One region of the Virgibacillus ihumii genome, then DNA from elsewhere that is predicted to be linked to it. Evidence: a T-box and tRNA genes for the amino acid it is inferred to sense, from the RefSeq annotation. Region 1 holds a T-box; the other holds one or more tRNA genes.
What was found. The T-box of region 1 lies ahead of alaS (alanine--tRNA ligase). A T-box ahead of a tRNA ligase gene usually reads a tRNA of that ligase, here a tRNA-Ala.
Positions count from the first base shown of each region.

Region 2: it has a tRNA-Ala gene. The T-box ahead of alaS (alanine--tRNA ligase) is inferred to sense a tRNA for this amino acid. The anticodon was not compared.

Region 1 covers NZ_CACVAN010000001.1:1,098,734-1,109,548, reverse strand. Annotated here, with positions in the region: gene HUX68_RS05580 (AI-2E family transporter) at 7-1,071, shown strand; T-box leader at 1,117-1,326, shown strand; gene alaS (alanine--tRNA ligase) at 1,384-4,026, shown strand; gene HUX68_RS05570 (IreB family regulatory phosphoprotein) at 4,121-4,390, shown strand; gene ruvX (Holliday junction resolvase RuvX) at 4,391-4,816, shown strand; gene HUX68_RS05560 (DUF1292 domain-containing protein) at 4,821-5,111, shown strand; gene mltG (endolytic transglycosylase MltG) at 5,233-6,351, shown strand; gene HUX68_RS05550 (O-methyltransferase) at 6,816-7,478, shown strand; gene udk (uridine kinase) at 7,471-8,112, shown strand; gene greA (transcription elongation factor GreA) at 8,361-8,837, shown strand; gene HUX68_RS05535 (YrrS family protein) at 8,998-9,654, shown strand; gene mtnN (5'-methylthioadenosine/S-adenosylhomocysteine nucleosidase) at 9,687-10,376, shown strand; gene sigK (RNA polymerase sporulation sigma factor SigK) at 10,450-10,815, opposite strand, start outside.
Region 2 covers NZ_CACVAN010000001.1:1,675,836-1,686,650, forward strand. Annotated here, with positions in the region: gene HUX68_RS08330 (tripartite tricarboxylate transporter permease) at 1-1,026, opposite strand, end outside; gene HUX68_RS08335 (hypothetical protein) at 1,029-1,268, opposite strand; gene HUX68_RS08340 (hydroxymethylglutaryl-CoA lyase) at 1,341-2,246, opposite strand; gene HUX68_RS08345 (hydroxymethylglutaryl-CoA reductase, degradative) at 2,249-3,523, opposite strand; gene thrB (homoserine kinase) at 3,842-4,735, opposite strand; gene thrC (threonine synthase) at 4,732-5,793, opposite strand; gene HUX68_RS08360 (homoserine dehydrogenase) at 5,790-7,094, opposite strand; tRNA gene HUX68_RS08365 (tRNA-Ala) at 8,020-8,092, shown strand; gene HUX68_RS08370 (amino acid ABC transporter ATP-binding protein) at 8,183-8,932, opposite strand; gene HUX68_RS08375 (amino acid ABC transporter permease) at 8,947-9,651, opposite strand; gene HUX68_RS08380 (amino acid ABC transporter substrate-binding protein) at 9,635-10,453, opposite strand; gene pruA (L-glutamate gamma-semialdehyde dehydrogenase) at 10,606-10,815, opposite strand, start outside.

The DNA of each region.
Region 1 (10,815 bases):
AATTACATGTTTAAAACCAAGCTGTTGAATTTATTTCTGACTTCCCTTACCGGAATAATTATAATATTATTTGTTTTTCTGGTTATTAAACTGTTTCCATTTATTGGAGCTGTTTTTTCATTTCTTTGGCATATTGCTGCTCCGTTTTTGGCAGCCGGACTTATTGCTTACTTGCTATTTCCTGTTGTCCGGAAGATGAGCCAATATAATATGCCAAAAGGCTTGGCAATAATGATAATTTACGTGGTATTTTTCGGAGGAAGTGCCTACCTGATCTACCGGGTTTACCCTGCAATGATACATCAACTGGGCGGGTTGAAAGAACAATTGCCGCATCTTTTAAAACTGTATCGTGATTTTGTTTATTCGTTGTATGAATTTACGTCCTTTTTACCGGAACATTTCCATGATAAAATGGATGAGCTTTTGTATGAAATGGAAACCTACGTTGAAAACTTGCTTACCAATTTGGTTCGAGGATTTACAAAGATTTTTGATATGATCATCCTTTTAACCATAATTCCTGTCCTGGTATTTTATTTTTTAAAGGATCTCACACAATTGAAGGAATTTATAAAACAATGGGTACCGGAAAAATACCGAGGTGATTTGAGTCAATTTATCCGTTCTTTGGATAGTAGTTTAGGCAGCTATATCCGAGGGCAGCTTTTCGTTTGTCTAATTGTATCAACAGCTGCATTTGCATTTCTCTATTATTTAGATATTAACTATGCTTTGCTGCTGGCTGTTTTTATTGGTATAACGAATTTAATACCTTATTTCGGACCAATTATCGGAGCAGTGCCTGTGATTGCAATAACTGCTGCGACCGCCTCTGAACTGTTGCTTGTTGTTATTATCGGTTTATTTGTTATCCAGCTTATTGAAGGGAATTTGCTGACTCCGTATATAATGGGGAAAAGCATCCAGATTCACCCGGTAGCAATTATCCTTGCATTGTTTGTTGGAGGCGAAATATTTGGTATCATCGGAATGATTCTGGCCGTCCCTGCTCTAACCGTTCTGAAGGTGGTTTTTGAACAGACAACAGCTCTGGGTCGAAATCATTGACATATTCCTATTGTTTTCTTATAATATCGCATAACTGATAAATACAAGAAGGCGTTGAAGACACGGAGTACATGATACTATTTTAAAGAGAGAGACTTCCGTTTCGGCTGTAAGAAGTCTTAAATGAAAGGTCATGGAAAGCTATGTCGGAGTGCGGTTAATCCCCGCCGGTTTGCAAACCGTTAGCATGCTTAAGTGATGAACCATTATTTGGTTCATAATTAGGGTGGTACCGCGATGAATCTCGTCCCTGCAACGATGCAGAGAGGAGATTTTTTTAATGAATTAAACTGCAGATATGGAGGATGGAGCATGAAAAACTTAACATCAGCTCAGGTAAGGCAAATGTTTTTGGATTTCTTTAAAGAAAAAGGGCATGGCGTCGAACCGAGTGCATCACTTGTGCCAAAAGAAGACCCGACTTTACTTTGGATTAACAGTGGTGTTGCTACGCTGAAAAAATATTTTGACGGTCGGGTAATTCCGGAAAACCCCCGCATTGTGAACGCACAGAAGTCAATTCGGACAAATGATATTGAAAATGTCGGATTTACCGCACGACATCATACATTCTTTGAAATGCTGGGGAACTTTTCAATCGGCGACTATTTCAAAAAAGAAGCAATGGAATGGGCATGGGAATTCCTGACAAGTGACAAGTGGATTGGCTTTGATGCTGACCGCCTGTCGGTTACGGTACACCCGGAGGACGATGAAGCGTATGATTTATGGCTTAATCATGTTAACATTCCGGAAGAACGTATTATCCGTCTCGAGGAAAATTTCTGGGATATCGGAGAAGGTCCAAGCGGTCCCAATACAGAAATTTTTTATGACCGTGGTAAAAAATATGGGTCTGATCCAAATGACCCTGAACTGTACCCGGGTGGCGAAAATGAACGGTATCTGGAAATATGGAACCTGGTATTTTCCCAGTTCAACCATAATCCGGATGATACGTACACACCGCTGCCAAAGAAAAATATTGATACAGGTATGGGGCTTGAACGGATCGTTTGTGTCATTCAGGATACACCGACAAACTTTGAAACTGACCTGTTTATGCCGCTAATCCAAAAAACAGAAGAATTGTCTGGAGTGTCTTATGGACAAAGCAAAGATGCGGATACGGCCTTTAAGGTAATTGCTGATCATATCCGAACAGTTACATTTGCCATTGGCGATAATGCAGTTCCATCGAATGAAGGCAGGGGCTATGTGCTGAGAAGGTTATTGCGCCGCGCAGTCCGTTTTGCCAAACAGATTGGTATTGATAAACCATTTATGTACGAACTGGTTCCGGTTGTTGGTGAAATCATGAAAGATTTTTATCCGGAGGTTGTCAAACAATACGAATATATTGAAAATGTAGTAAAGGCCGAAGAAGAACGTTTCCATGAAACGCTTCATGATGGCTTGGAAATATTAACAACAATTATGGAGAAAGAAAAACAAAAAGGAAGCAATGTTTTTCCTGGAACAGAGGTATTCCGGCTTTATGACACGTATGGTTTCCCGAAAGAATTAACTGAGGAATATGTAGCTGAAGAAGGCTTCATTATTGATGACGAAGGGTTCCAGCATGAAATGGAAATGCAGCGTGACCGTGCCCGTAAAGCCCGCCAGAAAACGGATTCGATGCAAGTGCAAGATGGTGTCTTAGGTGAGCTGGATGCAGAAAGCTCGTTTATTGGTTATGAGCATGGTGAAGTGGAGACTTCTATTACCGCCATTGTCTCCGCTGATCAATTCGTGGATTCGGCACCCTCTGGCGACAGTGTTCTCGTTACGATGAAGGAAACGCCGTTTTATGCAGAAAGCGGTGGACAGATTGCCGATCAAGGTTGGATTTACACTGACAACTTCTCGGGTTATATTGAGGATGTACAAAAAGCACCAAAAGGCCAGCATATTCACAAGGTAAATATTAAAGATGGAGAGATTTGTGTAGGTGATTCCGTCAAAGCTATTATTGATAAGGAGTTCCGGAAATCAATCATCAAAAATCACACGGCAACACACCTTCTTCATCAGGCATTAAAAGATGTACTGGGTGATCATGTCAATCAATCCGGATCGCTTGTAACACCAGACCGGTTACGTTTTGATTTTTCCCATTTTGGCAGTGTGGAATCCGAGCAGCTGGAAGAGATTGAGCACAATGTAAACCGTAAAATTTGGGAATCCATTCCTTTGGTTATTGAAAACATGAAAATTGATGAAGCCAAGGAAATGGGGGCTATGGCTTTATTTGGTGAAAAATACGGAGATATCGTCCGCGTTGTGCAAATAAGTGATTACAGCATTGAATTGTGCGGTGGCTGTCATGTAACGAACACAGCAGAAATTGGGTTGTTTAAGCTTGTTTCTGAAACAGGCATCGGGGCAGGAACAAGACGAATTGAGGCCGTTTCAAGTAAAAAGGCGTATGAGTATATAAACAGTAAGCTTGACCTGCTCCATGAAACAGCACAGCTGCTTAAAACCAGTGAAGAAAATGCACCTGAGCGTGTGGAAGTTCTTTTCCAGGATATGAAAGCACTGGAGAAAACAAATGAGTCCTTAAGTGCCAAATTATCCAATGCTGAAGCTTCATCCATCCTTGATAAAGCAGAAGAAGTCCATGGCGTAAACGTTCTGGCGCAGCAAGTAAGCGTAAAAGACATGAATCAGCTCCGAAATATGGTGGACGACCTGAAGCAAAAAATGGGAACAGGCGTTATTCTTCTTGCTGCTGAGAATAACGGGAAAGTCCAGCTTGCAGCAGGTGTATCAAAAGACCTGATGGACAATGGACTCCATGCCGGAAATCTGATTAAACAGGCTGCCAAACTGTGCGGCGGCGGTGGAGGCGGCCGCCCGGATATGGCACAGGCAGGTGGTAAGAATCCTGAAAAGATTGATGAGGCACTTTTATTTGCAGCAAAATATGTTAAAGATAATACGGAAGAATAATCTCTTCCTTTCAATCTGATAAAAAATCATATAATATTAAAGATAAACATGTTAAAATGATGGATGAAGGCAAATTATGGAACGAGGTGTCACTATGAGCTCTACTGACAAAACGATGAAGTTTAACTTTTCAGAAGAACCTTTTGATCAGGATATCAAGGAAATACTGCTGACCGTCCATGGTGCCCTTAAGGAAAAAGGTTATAATCCGATAAATCAGATTGTTGGCTATTTATTATCCGGTGATCCTGCCTATATACCGAGATATAATGATGCCAGAAATTTAATCCGTAAAATTGAACGTGATGAGGTTATTGAGGAATTGGTCAAGTTTTACCTTGAAGAACAGCGCAGGAAAAGCTGAATGAAGATTATGGGTTTGGATGTCGGCTCCAAGACAATTGGTGTTGCTGTCAGTGATGCATTTGGCTGGACTGCCCAGGGTTTAACAACAATTAAATGGGATGAACACGATATTCATTCCGCAGATGATGAACTGAAGCAGATTATAGCAAAGCACGATGTTGAAAAAGCGGTTGTAGGGTTGCCCAAACATATGAACGGCAGCATTGGAGATCGTGGAAAAGCATCCGAAGTCTACGCCAAACATTTCGAAAAAGTTCATGATATCCCCGCAGTTCTATGGGATGAAAGGCTTACAACGATGGCTGCGGAACGTGTTCTGCTGGAAGCTGATGTGAGCAGGAAGAAACGGAAAAAAGTAATAGATAAAATGGCTGCTGTTATGATACTGCAAGGGTATCTTGATCAGCCCCAGGAAACGAGGTGACGTAATGCCACTGGATGAAAAGGAACGAATTATCATTCCCGATGAAAATGGGGAAGAGCATCTTTTTGAAGTATTGTTTTCATTTGATGTTGACCAGACGGAACAATCCTATATTGCTGTGGTGCCCGTTGAGCAGAAGGATGATGATGAAGTTGAAGTGTATGCTTTCCGTTATGAAGAAAAAGAAAACGATGACAATGATCTTTCACTATTTGCCATAGAGTCGGACGAAGAATGGGAAATGGTGGAGGAAATGTTAAACACATTGGCCGATGAAGAAGACCAGGATCAGTAATCCCTGAAACCAAATAACTGATTGCTTAGCCGACGTCGGGTAAAGATGTCGGCTATTGTTATATTTCTAGATATTTTATGCTTTTTTTAGTATAATTAACCGGGTGAAAGGGGGATACCCAATGAGCAAGGATAAAAAGCCACGGAAATACAGAGACAACCTAAAATTGCGCAGTGAAGAATCCCGGCTTGTCCGTAAAATTGTAATGCTCATTATTGTGGCAGTAATCCTTATTCTGGTTGTTGGTGGTATATCAGGTTATATGTACATTAAATCAGCTTTGCAGCCAGTTAACCCTGACAGTGAAGAAAAAGTAAAAGTGGAAATACCGATGGGTTCCTCAACTTCTGATATTGCATCGATATTGGAGGAAAACGGAATTATTAAAGATGGTCGGGTTTTTCGATTTTATATTAAATTTAATAATGAATCTAACTTTCAGGCTGGTAATTATACGTTTTCACCTTCAATGGAAATTGATGAGATCATAACATCGCTTAAGAAAGGCAAGGTTATGCAAGAGCCACTGTTGCGGATAACAATCCCGGAGGGTCAAACAATTAAAGAAATGGCAAAAATTTATTCAAAAAAATTGTCATTTAGCAAAAAAGATTTTTTAAATAAAGTAAATGATCGTGATTATATTGAATCATTAATTGACAGATATCCTGCAGTTTTGACAAAAGATATACTGAACCCGGATATCAGAACCCCACTGGAAGGCTATCTTTATGCTGCAACTTACAATTTTTATACAAAAAGTCCAAGTGTTGAATCAGTCGTAGAACGTATGCTGGAGAAAACAGTAACTGTTGTAACGCCATACCTGAATGAGATTTCAGAACAGGATTTGACTGTGCATGAAGCAATGACGATGGCTTCGCTGGTTCAAAAAGAGGCAAGCTCTGTTAAACAACGTAAAAAAATCGCTGGTGTATTTTATAATCGACTTGATAAAGGCATGCCGCTTCAAACGGATCCAACCGTTTTATACGCGTTAGGCGGACATAAAGAAAAAGTATTATATAAGGATCTTAAAATTGAATCGCCATATAATACTTATCATGTTGATACATTACCGGTTGGACCGATCTCCAATTTTGCCGAAAGTTCATTGAAAGCAACAGTGAATCCTGAAAAGTCAGATTTTCTTTACTTTTTGCATGATGACAAAGGGAATATCCATTACGCAGAGACACTTAAAAAGCACAGGCAAAATAAAAAGAAATATATTAATTAGGGATGTTGTAGAAGAAATGGTAGGATAGTTCAAGACAGTTATCTGCATGATTTGAGAAATTCCCAACGAGTCAAACAATTGAAGGAAGTGTGAATTCTATTCACATTTCCCGTTTTTTTACACATTAATAATTAGGCTGTCTTGGTAGAGAGTGTCGTTTTTGTCAATCACAAAATCCATAAACTGCGATATAGTATGATGTGTTACCATCGCTGCGGAAATACACGTCGCTTTCCGTGGGCGGCTGATGAGCCTCCTTGCGCTACCGCGCTGCGGAGTCTCATCTAGGCCTCTGCTCCCACAGGAGTCTCCGCGTATTTCCTCCGCTGATTCTTGTTCTGTTATCCACCGTCGCGGTCAGGAAACTTTACGAGATAATACTATATCGCAGTTTAGTTCAACAACGAAGTTAAAAAAACATAATATACGAAAATAGCTAATAATTAAGTTCAGGGGCTGACAAAATGGAGGAAAAACTGGATCAATATTTACAGAAAATGCTACTGCCTGCAGATGAGTGGGTTCGTGATCTTGCAGCAGAGGCTAAAGCAGACCGTGTTCCCATTATGGATCCGGTCGGAATGAATTTCGTGATGCAGCTTATCCGTTTAACCAAACCGCAACGAATTTTGGAAGTGGGTACCGCCATCGGGTATTCAGCAATGCGGATGGTTGAGGCAAATCCGTATGCTTCTATCATAACCATTGAACATGATAAAGTTCGTTACAACCAAGCGTTTAACAATATTCATAAAATGGAAATGGAGCACAACATTGAGGTTATCCATGGCGATGCATCTGAGGTTATTCCAACATTAGCAGCAGAAGAATCCTTTGATATGGTATTTATTGATGCAGCAAAGGGTCAATATAAACGTTTTTTTGAATTGGCTGCACCACTTCTTTCTGATAATGGATTCATACTTTCAGATAATGTATTGTTTAAAGGATACGTAGCAGATGAAGAAAAAGAGCATCCAAGATTTCAAAAAATAGCCCGGAAGCTTCGGGACTACAACGACTGGCTGATCCAACATCCGAATTTTATTACATCTATTGTTCCAATTGGTGACGGTGTAGCAATCAGTTATAAAAGTAATGGAAAGGAACTGAAAGATTATGTCTGAAAAACCTGTTGTTATAGGAGTTGCAGGCGGAAGCGGGAGCGGAAAAACAACTGTCACCCGTTCTATCTGTCAGCGTTTTGCTGATAAGACAATCCTTGTTATTGAACAGGATTATTATTATAAAGATCAGAGTCATCTTCCTTTTGAAGAGAGACTGAACACAAACTACGACCATCCGTTGGCATTTGATAACGATTTGCTGATCAGTCACTTGCATGATTTAATGAATCAAAAATCAATTAAGAAACCTGTTTACGATTATAAAGTTCATACACGTTCCAATGAGGTTATTCCGGTAGAACCAAAAGAAGTCATTATTTTGGAAGGAATTTTGATACTGGAGGATCCACGTCTGGTTGATTTGATGGATATCAAGGTGTTTGTGGATACTGACTCTGACGTTCGTATTATTAGACGGTTACTAAGGGATATTAAAGAACGTGGAAGAACACTTGATTCGGTAATCGATCAATATGTGAATAATGTACGTCCAAGCCATTTGCAGTTTGTCGAGCCAACGAAGCGTTATGCGGATATCATTATTCCGGAAGGCGGTCAAAACCATGTCGCAATTGATATAATGGCAACGAAAATTGAAAATATCCTAACTAAAAACCGACAAAATAAAGAATGAAAAGGTATTGAAAACATAAATAAAATCTGCCATAGTAGTGTTTAGTAAATATAATACAAGCTTTTATGAATGAATAAACGTATAGTACGAAGGTATTTATGCTTTCTTACTGTACAACATAAGCCCTTTTCATTTTCGTCGGCCAGTTTTTTGGATACATGATAGAAATAGGTATATGCTGTTTTTTAGTGAGCTTATGTATGATTTACAGTTAATATTGGAGGATCACAAAGGAGTGTAATAAGAATATGGCTACAGAGAAAAGTTATTATATGACCGATGAGGGGAAAGAGAAACTCGAGAATGAATTGCACTATCTGAAAACAGAACGCAGACAGGAAGTAGTGGAAAGAATTAAAGTTGCCCGCAGTTTTGGTGACCTTTCCGAGAATTCCGAGTACGATGCAGCAAAGGACGAACAAGCATTTGTTGAAACACGTATTTCACAGGTAGAAACAATGATTCGCAATGCAGTCATTATTGAAAATGATAATGAGAATCCAAACATTGTGTCACTTGGCAAGTCAGTAACCTTCAAAGAACTTCCAGACGGTGAAGAAGAAACATATACGATAGTTGGAAGTGCAGAAGCAGATCCATTTGAGGGAAAGATATCGAATGATTCACCAATGGCTAAAAGTTTATTAGGTCACGAAATCGGAACAGAGGTTTCCGTAGTAACACCAGGTGGCGATATTCAGGTTGAAATTGTTAAAGTTGACTAATGATTGGATGAAACGGAATGGATAATTCATTCCGTTTTTTTTCGTCTAAGAAAGGGTGTTAACTGCAGTTTTCTCAGGTGATTTACGATTTCCCCGGCATATATTTTTGTGTGTAAAATATGATATTATAGTCATGTGCACTATGGGGAGGGAAGCGGCCATGTCTGAAAACCAGAAAAATTCACGGGTTGGCAAATTTGATAAGCGGAGAAAAAATACAAAATCACTGACTATTTTCACGATACTTGGAAGTGTGCTTCTGGTCGTCTTTATAGCACTGCTGGTAGTTGGTGGCGATAATGAAGAGATGGCAGAAGGGAGCGGAACAAATCAGTCCGAGGGTGAACAAAGTAATCATAACGGTAAAGCAAATTCTGACGAGAAGCAGGAAAGCAGCTCCGGGAGTTCCGGTGATAGTGATGAACAATTAGAGGATGCGCAGCAAAAAAATGATAGCAACAACGAAGAAAGACAAAAAGTGAAACCTTCAGACGATAATGTGGTCAAAGCATATACGGGTAATTGGCAGCCGGTGGGAACGGAACAGACTGGCCCGCATACGATTAACTATAATGAAGGATCACAGGATCGGATTGAAATGAGAAAAGCAATATCAACAGCAACCGATTTAAACAGTGAAAACCTGATAATGTGGTGGATTTCCAGAAATGGTGATCAAAAGGTAGTAGTGACCACTTCTGATGCAAATGAAACGAATACCTACCGTGTATATTTGACATGGGTTAAAAATGAGGGCTGGAAACCAACAAAGGTGGAAGAACTTAAAGAAAATGATCAGAAGTACAGATTTGAATAACAATCAATTGTGGGATGAAGGGGGCATTTGCGATGCCAATTGGAATTATTGGTGCGATGGATGAGGAAATAGAGATGTTAAAGCAGCAGATGACAGACAGAAGCGAAATAACTGTAGCCAACTGTCTGTTTATTGAAGGTAAACTTTTTGAAAGGGATATCGTTTTGCTTAAATCGGGTATCGGAAAAGTGAATGCGGCAATGGCTGCAACTATAATGCACGAAAGATATGCGCCCTCACATGTTATAAATACCGGATCAGCAGGCGGATTTGCAGATTCGCTTCAGGTTGGTGATATTGTCATATCCTCAAAAGTTGTTCATCATGATGTGGATTGTACAGCATTCGACTATGCTTATGGACAGGTACCAGGTATGCCTGCAGTGTATGTACCGGACAAATCATTGGTAATGAAAACTTCGGATGCAATTAAAGAATTGGGAGTGCGATATACAGAGGGAATTATTGCAACTGGTGATTCCTTTATGTCCGATTCTTCCAGGGTCGCATTTGTAAAAGAACGATTCCCTGCGATGATTGCCGGTGAAATGGAGGCTGCTGCTATTGCACAGGTTTGTTATCAATACGGAAGTCCTTTTGTAATCATTCGTGCGTTGAGTGATATCGCCGGAAAAGATTCATCCGTTTCCTTTGATGCATTTTTGGAAACTGCGGCAGAAAATGCTGCCAAACTGATTATGAAGGTCATACCAGCTATATAATATATTATAAAATCATAATGAGATAACGATTAACGGAAGCGCGATGATGATTATATATCGCGCTTCACGTGTTTTAACCTCTTCTTTCTTTACGGAAATATTCATGAAATACTTTCATTAGCGCTCTTTTTTCAATACGCGATACATAACTTCTGGAAATGTCAAGCATCTGAGCGATTTCCCGCTGTGTCATTTCGTTGTGGTTATTGAGTCCGTATCGGTAAAGAATAACCTCTTTCTCACGGGTATCCAAAATTGATAAGTATTCATTCATTTTGTCAATTTCCATATTTAATTGGATGTATTCGATTATATTTTGGTTTTCCGCTTCCAGAATATCAATGAGACTGATCTCATTTCCTTCCTTATCCTGGCCAATCGGATCATGCAATGAAACATCCTTCCTTACTTTTTTTAAAGCGCGTAAATGCATCAATAT
Region 2 (10,815 bases), 580 kb from region 1:
ATTATGTTCAGGGGTAAAAACAGGTGGTGCATTGAACAAACCTGCTGCAGGGCCAATTGCCATCGGTGACAACGGCAATCCAATCGCAATCAGCGGAATGAGTGTCCCAGAAATATACGATGCGTTCGTCAGGCCATCCATCGTCGAAATCGCTCTGGACGCACGTTTAACAGGATCCTTAATATGTCTGGAAAGTACTTCCCCAAGAAATACGGTCATTCCTACAGGCGAAAGAAAAAACGTTACGGACCCAATAAAACTCCCGAACGCTGCTGAGCCGGTTTCCCTGCCTGTCAAAATTTTAAACGGGTTCGGAATCCCCTTTTCCTTCACCGATTTTTTTAAGGCAATCTCTTTGTCGCCAAGTCCGGATAATTTTTTACGTTTCTTCTTGCTTAACAGCTCAAATAAGGTAAAAGCAATCGGACCAATCGTAATCCCGAGAAAAAACGACACAAAGACGGTGGTGTCTTCAGGAACAATGTCCAATCCCCAGTACAGATGGCGCAACCCCTGAATCATCAGGGCAAACGGAACAATGATTGCTAACGATAATAATTTATTGCGGGTCATCAGTGCCAGAAACACTGCTCCAAGGAAAAAGATAAGCCCGGCATACTTACTGATTTCATCCGCATATGGAATAATCAGGCTGGCAATTAAAAAACTGACCGGAATGGAAACAAATGTCCCAACAACCGAGCCCGATGCCATTTTTTTGATACTGACTTCCGGCAGACCATGCCTTTTCAGCACCATCGCATGCTCGACCATTGGTGCAGCCATAACTCCGCCTGGAATCCCTGCTACCGCCACAGGTATGGAGTCGGTTAATTTTTTTGCAACAATTGCGGAAATGAAAAATGCAAGTATTATATAAGGGGATACTTCCAGCAGTGCCAGTGCAATCGTAACCGGAGCCAGAACAGCCGTTTCATCAGTTCCCGGCGCTATCCCGATGATTGTGTACAAAGCAGCCCCGCCGATACTTGCCAACACCATCTGCAAAATCAGCATCATATCCATCGTTATTCCTCTTCCCCTTCCATTGTGGTGATCCTGCGCTTCGGTTTTATGATAATGCTGCTGATGATAAACCCTGCCGCTCCGCCGATAAGACCATAAATAAGCGGCTGTGGCGGCTCATTTGGTGCCAAAAGATAGCCGCCAAGCGCAAAAGCAATACAAAGGAACATGGAGATACCGAGATCTTTAATTTTGACATTGTCCCCCCATATATCCACGTAGTTTTTATTCTCTTCCCCCATTTGCAAAATCCCTTCATTCGAAAAAACTGATTTAGAATGTGGCAGACCTTCGCTTGAATTATTACGGGACTTTCATTTGGCGCTTGCAGCATATGCAAGTGATTTACTTGGAAGTTTTTTTTCCAATTTATCCTGGATAAAAAATGCTGCCTCCTCTATTTTACTGTCATCGATGCCAGTTTCAATTCCAAGTCCGTGTAATAAATATAACACATCATTTGTTGCCACATTTCCTGCTGCACCTGGCGCATATGGACAGCCGCCAAGTCCTCCGACAGCACTGTCAAACCGGGTGATACCATAGCGGAGCGATGTCATGATGTTTGCAATAGCCATACCTCGTGTGTTATGAAAATGCATGATAATTTTATCTTCCGGAAAACGGGCCAATACTGCCTCCAGCAACGCTTCCACCTGTGAAGGAACCGCCGAACCTATTGTATCGCCCAGTGAAAGATTGTCTGCACCACTTTCAAACAGCTTATCACACACGCGCAATACCTGATCCGGATTTATTTTCCCTTCATACGGACAGTCAAATACAGTTGACACATAACCGGTTACCTGTTTTCCGGCGTTTTTCGCCTCTTGTATAACTTCACCCAGCACCGGATATGTGTCGTCAATTGATTTGTTGATATTCTTCCGGTTATGCGTTTCACTTGCCGACATAAATACGGATGCACCATCAACTTCTGCTTCCAGAGCATATTCTAGACCTTTCATGTTGGGAACAAGTGCGGAATAGGATGTATCCGGATTTCTTTTAATCCGCATGCCAACCTCACGCGCATCAGCTAACGCTGGAATCCATTTCGGGTTAACAAACGATGAAAACTCAATTTCCCTTACGCCTGACTCAGACAACTTGTTAATCCAAGCAATCTTATCCTCTGTTGGCACCCAAATTTTTTCATTCTGCAGTCCGTCACGCGGACCAACTTCTTTCAGCTGAACATATTTTGGCCATTGTAACATACTTATTCCTCCTCATTTTGGTTAAGTGACTGAATAATTCCGTTTATCTCATCAAAACCAAATTTCCCTTGCTCTGATGCAATGCGAACAACTTCATCAAGCTGGTTATCATTTGCACCTGCCGTCATTGCCATATTACGCACGTGCAGTTTCATGTGTCCCTTTTGAATACCGTCTCCAGCCAATGCTTTCAGCGCGGCAAAGTTCTGTGCCAGCCCGACTGATGCAATGATACCCGCCAGTCGTTCGGCAGTTGTTGCCTGCAAAATTTTTGCTGCAAGTTTTGCGACTTGATGCGATTGTGTAGCACCGCCAACCAAACCCACAGCCAATGGAATCTCAATCATTCCTGTTATCGAGTCGCCGTTCCGCTCAAATTGTGTCAGTGATTGATACCTTCCGGATACGGCTGCATAGGCATGCGCACCTGCCTCAATTGCTCTTGTATCATTACCGGTTGCCAGCACAACTGCAGAGATGCCATTCATAATCCCCTTGTTATGTGTCGCAGCACGGTACGGATCAGCAACCGCGAGTTGGTGGGCACTTAAAAATTTATCCATTTTCGCTTCATCTCCGTCAAATGGATTTTGGAACGTTGCACGTGCCCGAACAACGCGCTTATCAGCTAGGTTGGACAAAATGCGCAGGACAACCTCACCGCCGGTTATTTTTTCGACTAAAGGTGTTACAGCTTCAGCCATCGTATTTACCGCATTAGCACCCATGGCATCTTTCGTATCAATCAGCAGGTGGATAACAAGCACTTCTTCACCATTTGCCGGAATGATACGGACATCAAGATCCTTCGCTCCACCGCCAAACGATACCAGTGTCCGGTCCTGTTCATTGCATAACCTAATAATCTTCTCTTTGTTTTCATAAATTTTGGCCATCTTCGTGTAAGGATTTTTCAGCTTCGTTACCTGAACCTGACCACGCATAATCGACCCGGAGTATGACGTCGTAAAACCACCTGCATCATACGAGAATTTAGCGGCATGACTCGCAGCAGCAATCACTGACGGCTCTTCTGTCGCCATAGGAACGATTACATCCTCACCATTCACTTTAAAGTTCACCGCGACACCAAGTGGGATCGGTAAATAGCCAATCACATTTTCCACCATATGATCTGCATCTTCAGTGGTGAATCCACGCTTGCCGCTCAAAACCTTTTTCTCGTCTTCGGTAAGCCCGCCGTCAAGATGTTCAGCTACTTTATCCAGCCGCTGTTTGGGCGTCATTTTATAGAATCCCGACAAACGTGACGTCACATCAATCCCTCCATTTGAATACGCTTACATATTTTTGTTCAACATTCGACAAATATATTCTATTTTAGTTTCTTTTTATTCAACATTGTTGAATAAAGTATATAATGAATTTTCATATTTTGTCAATGGTGATGATTTGGAAGCAGCGATTTTTGGGAAAATTACCCTGTTTATAAGAGGCTGGTGCCAAATGTATAAAAAGCAGCAATCAACAACATCCAAGTTTTATGGAATGCCTTAGTTGCACTTTTGCAGATTAGAAAGTTTGATATTTCTTTTCTGGCAAAAAAATAGCCTGGGCGCCATCTTCAGCCCAGACTATTTTTCAACCTTTAATCCCATTTCATCAATTTTTAACACCGCTACGTCATAATCAGAAAGTACTTCCTTCATATCCCTGCAAACTCGCTTTCCTTCACCATCCGGCACAAACGAAATCATTGACGGTCCCGCACCGCTGATAACCGTTCCAAAGGCACCTTTCTTTTTAGCATTGCGGCGGATCAGTTCATAATTCGGAATGACCTCTGCGCGGTATGGTTCATGAAACATATCCCGCTCCATCATTCTGCCAGCAAGCGCATAATCTCCTGACAGCATTGCTGCGACCATCACATTGCTTATCGCGCTGGCAGACGAAGCATGATTTCTGGAAAACGTGTCAGGAACCAAGCGGCGGGCCTTCTCTGTTTTCAACTCGGTATCCGGGATATAAATAACAAGCTCAAGTCCACCAGGCCCGGTTTTCAAGTGTTCAATAATTCCATCAGCAGTCTCTGCGCTGAAAACAATCCCACCGTATAATGCTGGTGCAACATTATCTGGATGCCCTTCAATTTCTGTGCCGTACTGCAATTTTTGCTCGCTGGTCAGATTCAAGTCACAAAGCTGATTAGCCAGCTCAATGCCCGCCAGAACAGCTGACGCGCTGCTTCCAAGCCCACGTGCCAGCGGGATATCACTTTCGATCGTCACTTTACAACCCGGAAGCTGCTTCTGATAACGTATTGCAACTTTTTCCGCAGTCTGATAAATAAGATGCTCTGTATAATCAGTGACTGATGGCAAATATGGAGACTCATGCAAAATTTCCCATTGCCCCCGCTCCTCCACATGCAGTGTTAAATAAAGGTTCAACGCCATACCGGCGGAGTCAAATCCGGGCCCCAGGTTACCGGAGGAGGCCGGAATGGAAATGCTGAATTTTTTCATGACCGCACCTTCCCAAGCACATAATCGACGACGGCTTCTTCATCGTTTGGCAGTGAAACCGGGTCAACATGCACCTGATCCATTGCAGTTTGCGGGTCCTTTAATCCGTTCCCTGTCAATACCGCTGTAGCCGTACTTCCTGGTTCAATGGCTCCTGCCCGGCATTGTTTTATAAGACCGGCAATGGATGCACATGATCCAGGCTCAGCAAAAATCCCCTCTTTTCGCGTCAACAACTGGAATGCCTCCAAAATTTCTGCATCCGTTACGGCGTCAATTTTACCGCCTGATTCATCCTGTGCTGCAACGGCCAGTTCCCAGCTCGCCGGATTACCGATGCGGATAGCGGTTGCCACTGTTTCCGGATCGTCAATCACCTGATTATTCACAATGGCTGCGGCACCCTCTGCTTCAAACCCGAACATTCGTGGCAGTCCCACTCCTTTCGCTTTGTTGTATTCTTTAAACCCTCTCCAGTAGGCACTGATGTTTCCGGCATTTCCGACCGGGATCGCTAAAATATCCGGTGCTGCTCCAAGATAATCACACACTTCAAATGCCGCTGTCTTCTGTCCTTCCAGCCGATATGGATTAACCGAATTGACTAAAGTAACCGGAGTCTGCTCGGTTATTTTCCGGACCATCCTTAGCGCATCATCAAAATTACCTTCAATCTCAATTATCTCCGCTCCGTACATTTTTGCCTGAGCCAGTTTTCCGAGCGCAATTTTTCCTTTAGGGATAATAATCAGTGCGTGCATGCCAGCCCTTGCGGCATATGCTGCGGCTGACGCAGACGTATTGCCGGTCGATGCACAGATCACCGATTTGCTGCCTTCCTCTGCTGCCTTGGCAACCGCAAGCACCATGCCACGGTCTTTAAACGAACCTGTCGGATTGGCACCTTCCACTTTTCCATACAGTGTGATACCCAGATCCGCTGATAAATTTTCAAAATAAATAAGCGGTGTATTTCCTTCATGAAGCGTCAATCCAGGAGTTGCTTCTGATACAGGTAAAAATTCTTGATAGTGATCAATGATGCCACGCCAGTTCATCGTTCTACTCCTCCTTCAATTCGATAGGAACTTTTTACTTCTTCCACAACATCTGATTTTTGCAGATTGCTGAGTGCTTGCCCCATATTATCCTTTGTTGTTTCATGTGTTACGATAATTACTTCTGCAGTACCATTATCCTTCTTCTTTGGCACCTGCAAAATTCGTTCAAAGCTTACATCAAGTTCATTAAAAATCGACGAAATGACCGTGAATGTGCCGCAAACATCCTTCACGTGCAACCTCACATAATAACTGCCAAAGCGCTGATTGGAGGCGAGAATTTTCTTTTCATAACAAGGTTCCAAATAACTTTGGCCAGGAATACCGGATAAAATATTATTTACCACCGCAGCAACGTCCGACATAACAGCTGCTGCAGTCGGCAGACTACCGGCACCAGGTCCGTAATACATCGTTTCTCCAACCGCTGCACTGTTTACAAATACAGCATTGTTCTCATTTTTCACGGCAGCGAGCGGATGATTTTCCGGTAAAAATGCCGGTTCCACACTCACTTCAACTTCATGATCACGGACATGTGTAAACCCGATCAACTTCATTGTCAGACCGAGCTGCTTGCCGAATTTCAAGTCATCAACCGGAAAGTCCCTGATCCCTTTTACTTCCACATCGGATAACTCCACAGGCACTGAGAAGGCAAGTCTGGCAAGAATAGCCATTTTTCTGGCTGCATCGAGTCCTTCCACATCACCTGATGGATCTGCTTCAGCAAACCCAAGTTCCTTCGCTTCGTGCAGTGCATCTTCATAGGACAGACCTTCATCATCCATCCGTGTTAAAATATAGTTGGTAGTACCGTTGACAATTCCCATAATTTTATTAATTTCATCAGCCACAAGGCCATCCTTCACCGCACGGATAATCGGAATCCCGCCAGCAACACTTGCTTCATAAAATAAATCGCAGTTGTTGCGGGAGGCAGCATCCTCAAGTTCGTTTCCATGCAATGCCATCAAATCCTTGTTGGCAGTGACAACGTGCTTTTTATTCTGAAATGCCCTGTTCAGTAGTTCCCGCGTCCTTTCAATACCACCCATCACTTCAATTACAATATCAATTTCAGGGTCCTCCAATATATCTGCAGCATGGACCGTCATTAAATCGGGAGCCACACGAATATCCCGGTCTTTATCCGGATCCACAACCAAAATCCGTTTAACTGAAATATGGCAGCCAAGCTGATGCTGTAACTTTTCTTTATGATTTTCGATTAACCGATAAACCCCAATGCCAACTGTTCCAAAACCCATTAGTCCGACAGAAATTTCTTTATCCATGTTTTTCACCCCATTTATAGAATATAAAAAGACCCTTTACGCCCCATAATTCTGCTCAAATCAGAATTATCGGGACGAAAAGGGTCCACTTTTCGCGGTTCCACCCGGTTTTATAGCATTCTCGCAAATGCTACCTCGTATGACTGCAATGAATTACAGTCAGGTTTTTGATAACAGGTGCACATGTCCTGCACCCGGCCGGACTTACTGGAGGACTCCTTGGTAGGGGGATCCCCGCCGTTCGGTCCGGCACTCAGAGATGGTGTTGAAGCAACATATACTTTCGGGATTCCAGCCTCCCCGAATCTCTGTGAATATAAACGTTGCCTCTCGTTCTCTTCATCGATTTCCTTAAAAATCCAGCATTCACCACGTTAAAAGTAAGTGCTGGGATTTTTTTATATAATTATATTTAATGACGTTACAAAAAAATTATATTGCGGACTATCATATACTGTTTTCAGCATAAGGTCAACCATTTTTTTATTATTTTTATTGGAAGCGTTACCGATTACAGTATTACCGGGAAATTTATTTTTCGATAAACAGATGTTTCGGTGACGTTTCCTTGTTTACGGTTGATGTTTCCGGCTTGCGGTTGATGTTTGACCCGTATGGTTGATGTTTCCGGCTTACGGTTGATGTTTGTACTCGTATCGTTGATGTTTCCGGCTTACGGTTGATGTTTGTACCGTACGGTCGATGTTCTCCGCTTACGGTTGATGTTTGTACCGTACGGTCGATGTTCTCCGCTTTGTACTCGTATGGTCGATGTTTCCGGCTTGCGGTTGATGTTTGCCCCGTACGGTTGATGTTTGACTCAATCGACTATCAACGATCAACCTTTATGTTAGTGCTATCCTATTTTTTAAAAAAGTCCTTGAAAAATCTGCTCAAAAAGCATATAATTAATATCGGACTTAACGGGGCATTAGCTCAGCTGGGAGAGCGCATCGCTGGCAGCGATGAGGTCATCGGTTCGAGCCCGATATGCTCCATACTCACAACGCTTGTCCTGCGAAGGGTCAGCGTTTTTATTATCAAAAAACACCTTTCCATCAGCCAAAGCAGGAAAGGTGTTTTTTGCATTAGGACGGATTTAGAATCCGCTGCAAAAATTGCTGGGTTCGTTCTTCTTTTGGTGCCTTCAAAACCTTTTCAGGCAAACCTTGCTCGACAATATAACCACCGTCCATGAAAATCACCTCATCAGAAACCTGTTCAGCAAATTGCAATTCATGGGTTACGACCGCCATAGTCCAATTTTCTCTCGCCAGATCTTTCATAACCGCTAAAACTTCACCGATCAGTTCAGGATCAAGCGCAGAGGTTGGTTCATCAAACAGCATCAGTTCCGGTTCAATCGCCAGTGCCCGCGCAATGCCAACCCGCTGCTGCTGACCACCGGAGAGTTGATGCGGATACAAATTTGCCTTATCCTGCAAGCCTACTTTTGTCAGGAGTTCGAGCGCATACTTCTTTTCCTTTTCTTTGTTGCGTTTTTGTACTATTACCGGGCCCTCTGTCACATTTTCCAGCGCTGTTTTGTGCGGAAACAGATTATATGATTGGAACACCATACCGGATTTTCGGCGCAGCTTCAAAACTTCTTTTTTAGAAATTTTCCCAGAAAAATCGAGCTTAAAATTATCATGAAACGTAAACTTTCCCCTGTTTGGCAGTTCAAGGGCATTTAAGCAGCGCAGTAAAGTTGTTTTCCCGGAACCGGATGGGCCGATAATAGACAGAACTTTCCCTTTTTCGATGTTTAAATCAATATTTTTCAACACTTCCAGGTCGCCAAATGACTTGGATAGACCTTCAACATTTAAATACACTGGTTTCTCACCTCCTAGGCCGAGATATGACGTTCGAGACGTGACTCAATCGCCTGCTGTACAAGGGACAACAGAAAACAAACCACCCAGTAAAGAAGAGCCGCTTCAATATAAATCAGCATAAAATCATACGTAACCGCAGCAATTTCCTGCGCTTTCCGGAAAAGTTCCGTTACGAGAATCAGTGATGCCAGCGACGTATCTTTCACCAGACTGATAAATGTATTGGACAATGGCGGCACAGAAACCCTTGCCGCCTGTGGAATAATAATCCGCCGCAATGCTGTGTTCTGAGTCATTCCGATGGTGTATGCCGCTTCCCACTGCCCTTTTGAAATGGATAAAATCGATGCACGAATAATTTCGGATGCATAGGCACCAACATTGATGGAAAACGCAATGACAGCGCTCGGAAATGGATCAATCGTTAGACCAAGACTCGGCAGCCCGTAAAACACAATAAACAGCTGCACAAGCAATGGTGTCCCGCGCACAGCCGATACAATCGCCACGGACGGTGCACGCACAATCGGTGTCTTGGAAAGACGCATGATTGCAAGTAACAATGCCAGTGCAAGACCAATCGTGAACGCTATTAAGGTGAGCGGAATAGTATATTGAATCCCGCCCATGATCATCGGCAGCAATGAGTTTTTAAATAACTCCCAGCCCCCCATCGTTGCATCAATTGTCAATAACGTACTATTTGGTAGAAACATCTTCACCAAACCATTCTTTTCCTATTTTCGCCAATGTGCCGTCTTCTTTCATCGCTTTCAGTTGTTTATTGACTGCTTTCACCAGTTTTTCGTTTCCTTTGTTAAAGGTAAATGCCGTTTTAGTTGCGTCATCTTGTTTGGCAGCAATTTTAATTTGCTCTCCACCCTGTTTCTGAATATAGTCAAGGACAGCGAGTCTATCATTTACCGTTAAATCCACTCTGCCCTGTTTGATCAATTCAATCGATTGAGCCAAACCTTTCACATTAACAATTTCCGCTCCATGTTCTTCAGCAATCTTTTCAAAATTACTTGTAAGCGACTGTGCAGACTTCTTCCCTTTTATGTCATCAAATGAGTCGACATTATTGTTTTCTTTGGGAGTGACAACCACTGCGGATGTATACGTATACGGAATGGAGAAGTCATAGTTTGCTTTTCGTTCCTTATTGATTCCCACCTGGTTTGCGATGACATCAAATCGCTTCGAATTTAGTCCAGCAAACATGGCATCCCATTTCGTTTCCATAAACTCTACTTCAACACCCATTCGATCGGCAACTTCCCGGATGACTTCCACATCATAGCCGGTCAATTTGTCCTGTGAATTGTGGAATGTGAATGGTGCATAAGTTCCTTCCGTTCCAACTGTCAGCACACCGGTTTCTTTTACATGATCTAACAGACTTCCAGAAGAATTGTTCGCACTGTCAGACTGCTTGTTTCCCTCATTGGATCCGCCGCATGCAGCAAGAACAAGCATAAGTCCCGCCAGCAAAACGATATATAAAACTTTTTTCATTTGATTACCCCCAGTAAATTTATCGGATTAATGCCTAATTGATTATAAAGTATTCTATGCTTCATGTAAACGAATTGATATGTAATGTTAGGGTTACCAGAAAAAAAGTTTTCATGAAAAAAGGGCCAAATGAAATGACCCCTTACTTAGCTTTATAGTGTTTCTGAAACCGTTTTTGCTTCAAGGAAGTTCAGCAGATAATCCGGACCACCTGCCTTGGCGTCTGTTCCGGACATTTTGAACCCGCCGAACGGATGATAACCGACAATCGATGCTGTACAGCCACGATTGAAATATAAATTTCCGACATGGAAATCATACCGCGCACGGTTCAGATGTTTGCGGTTGTTGGAAATAACTGC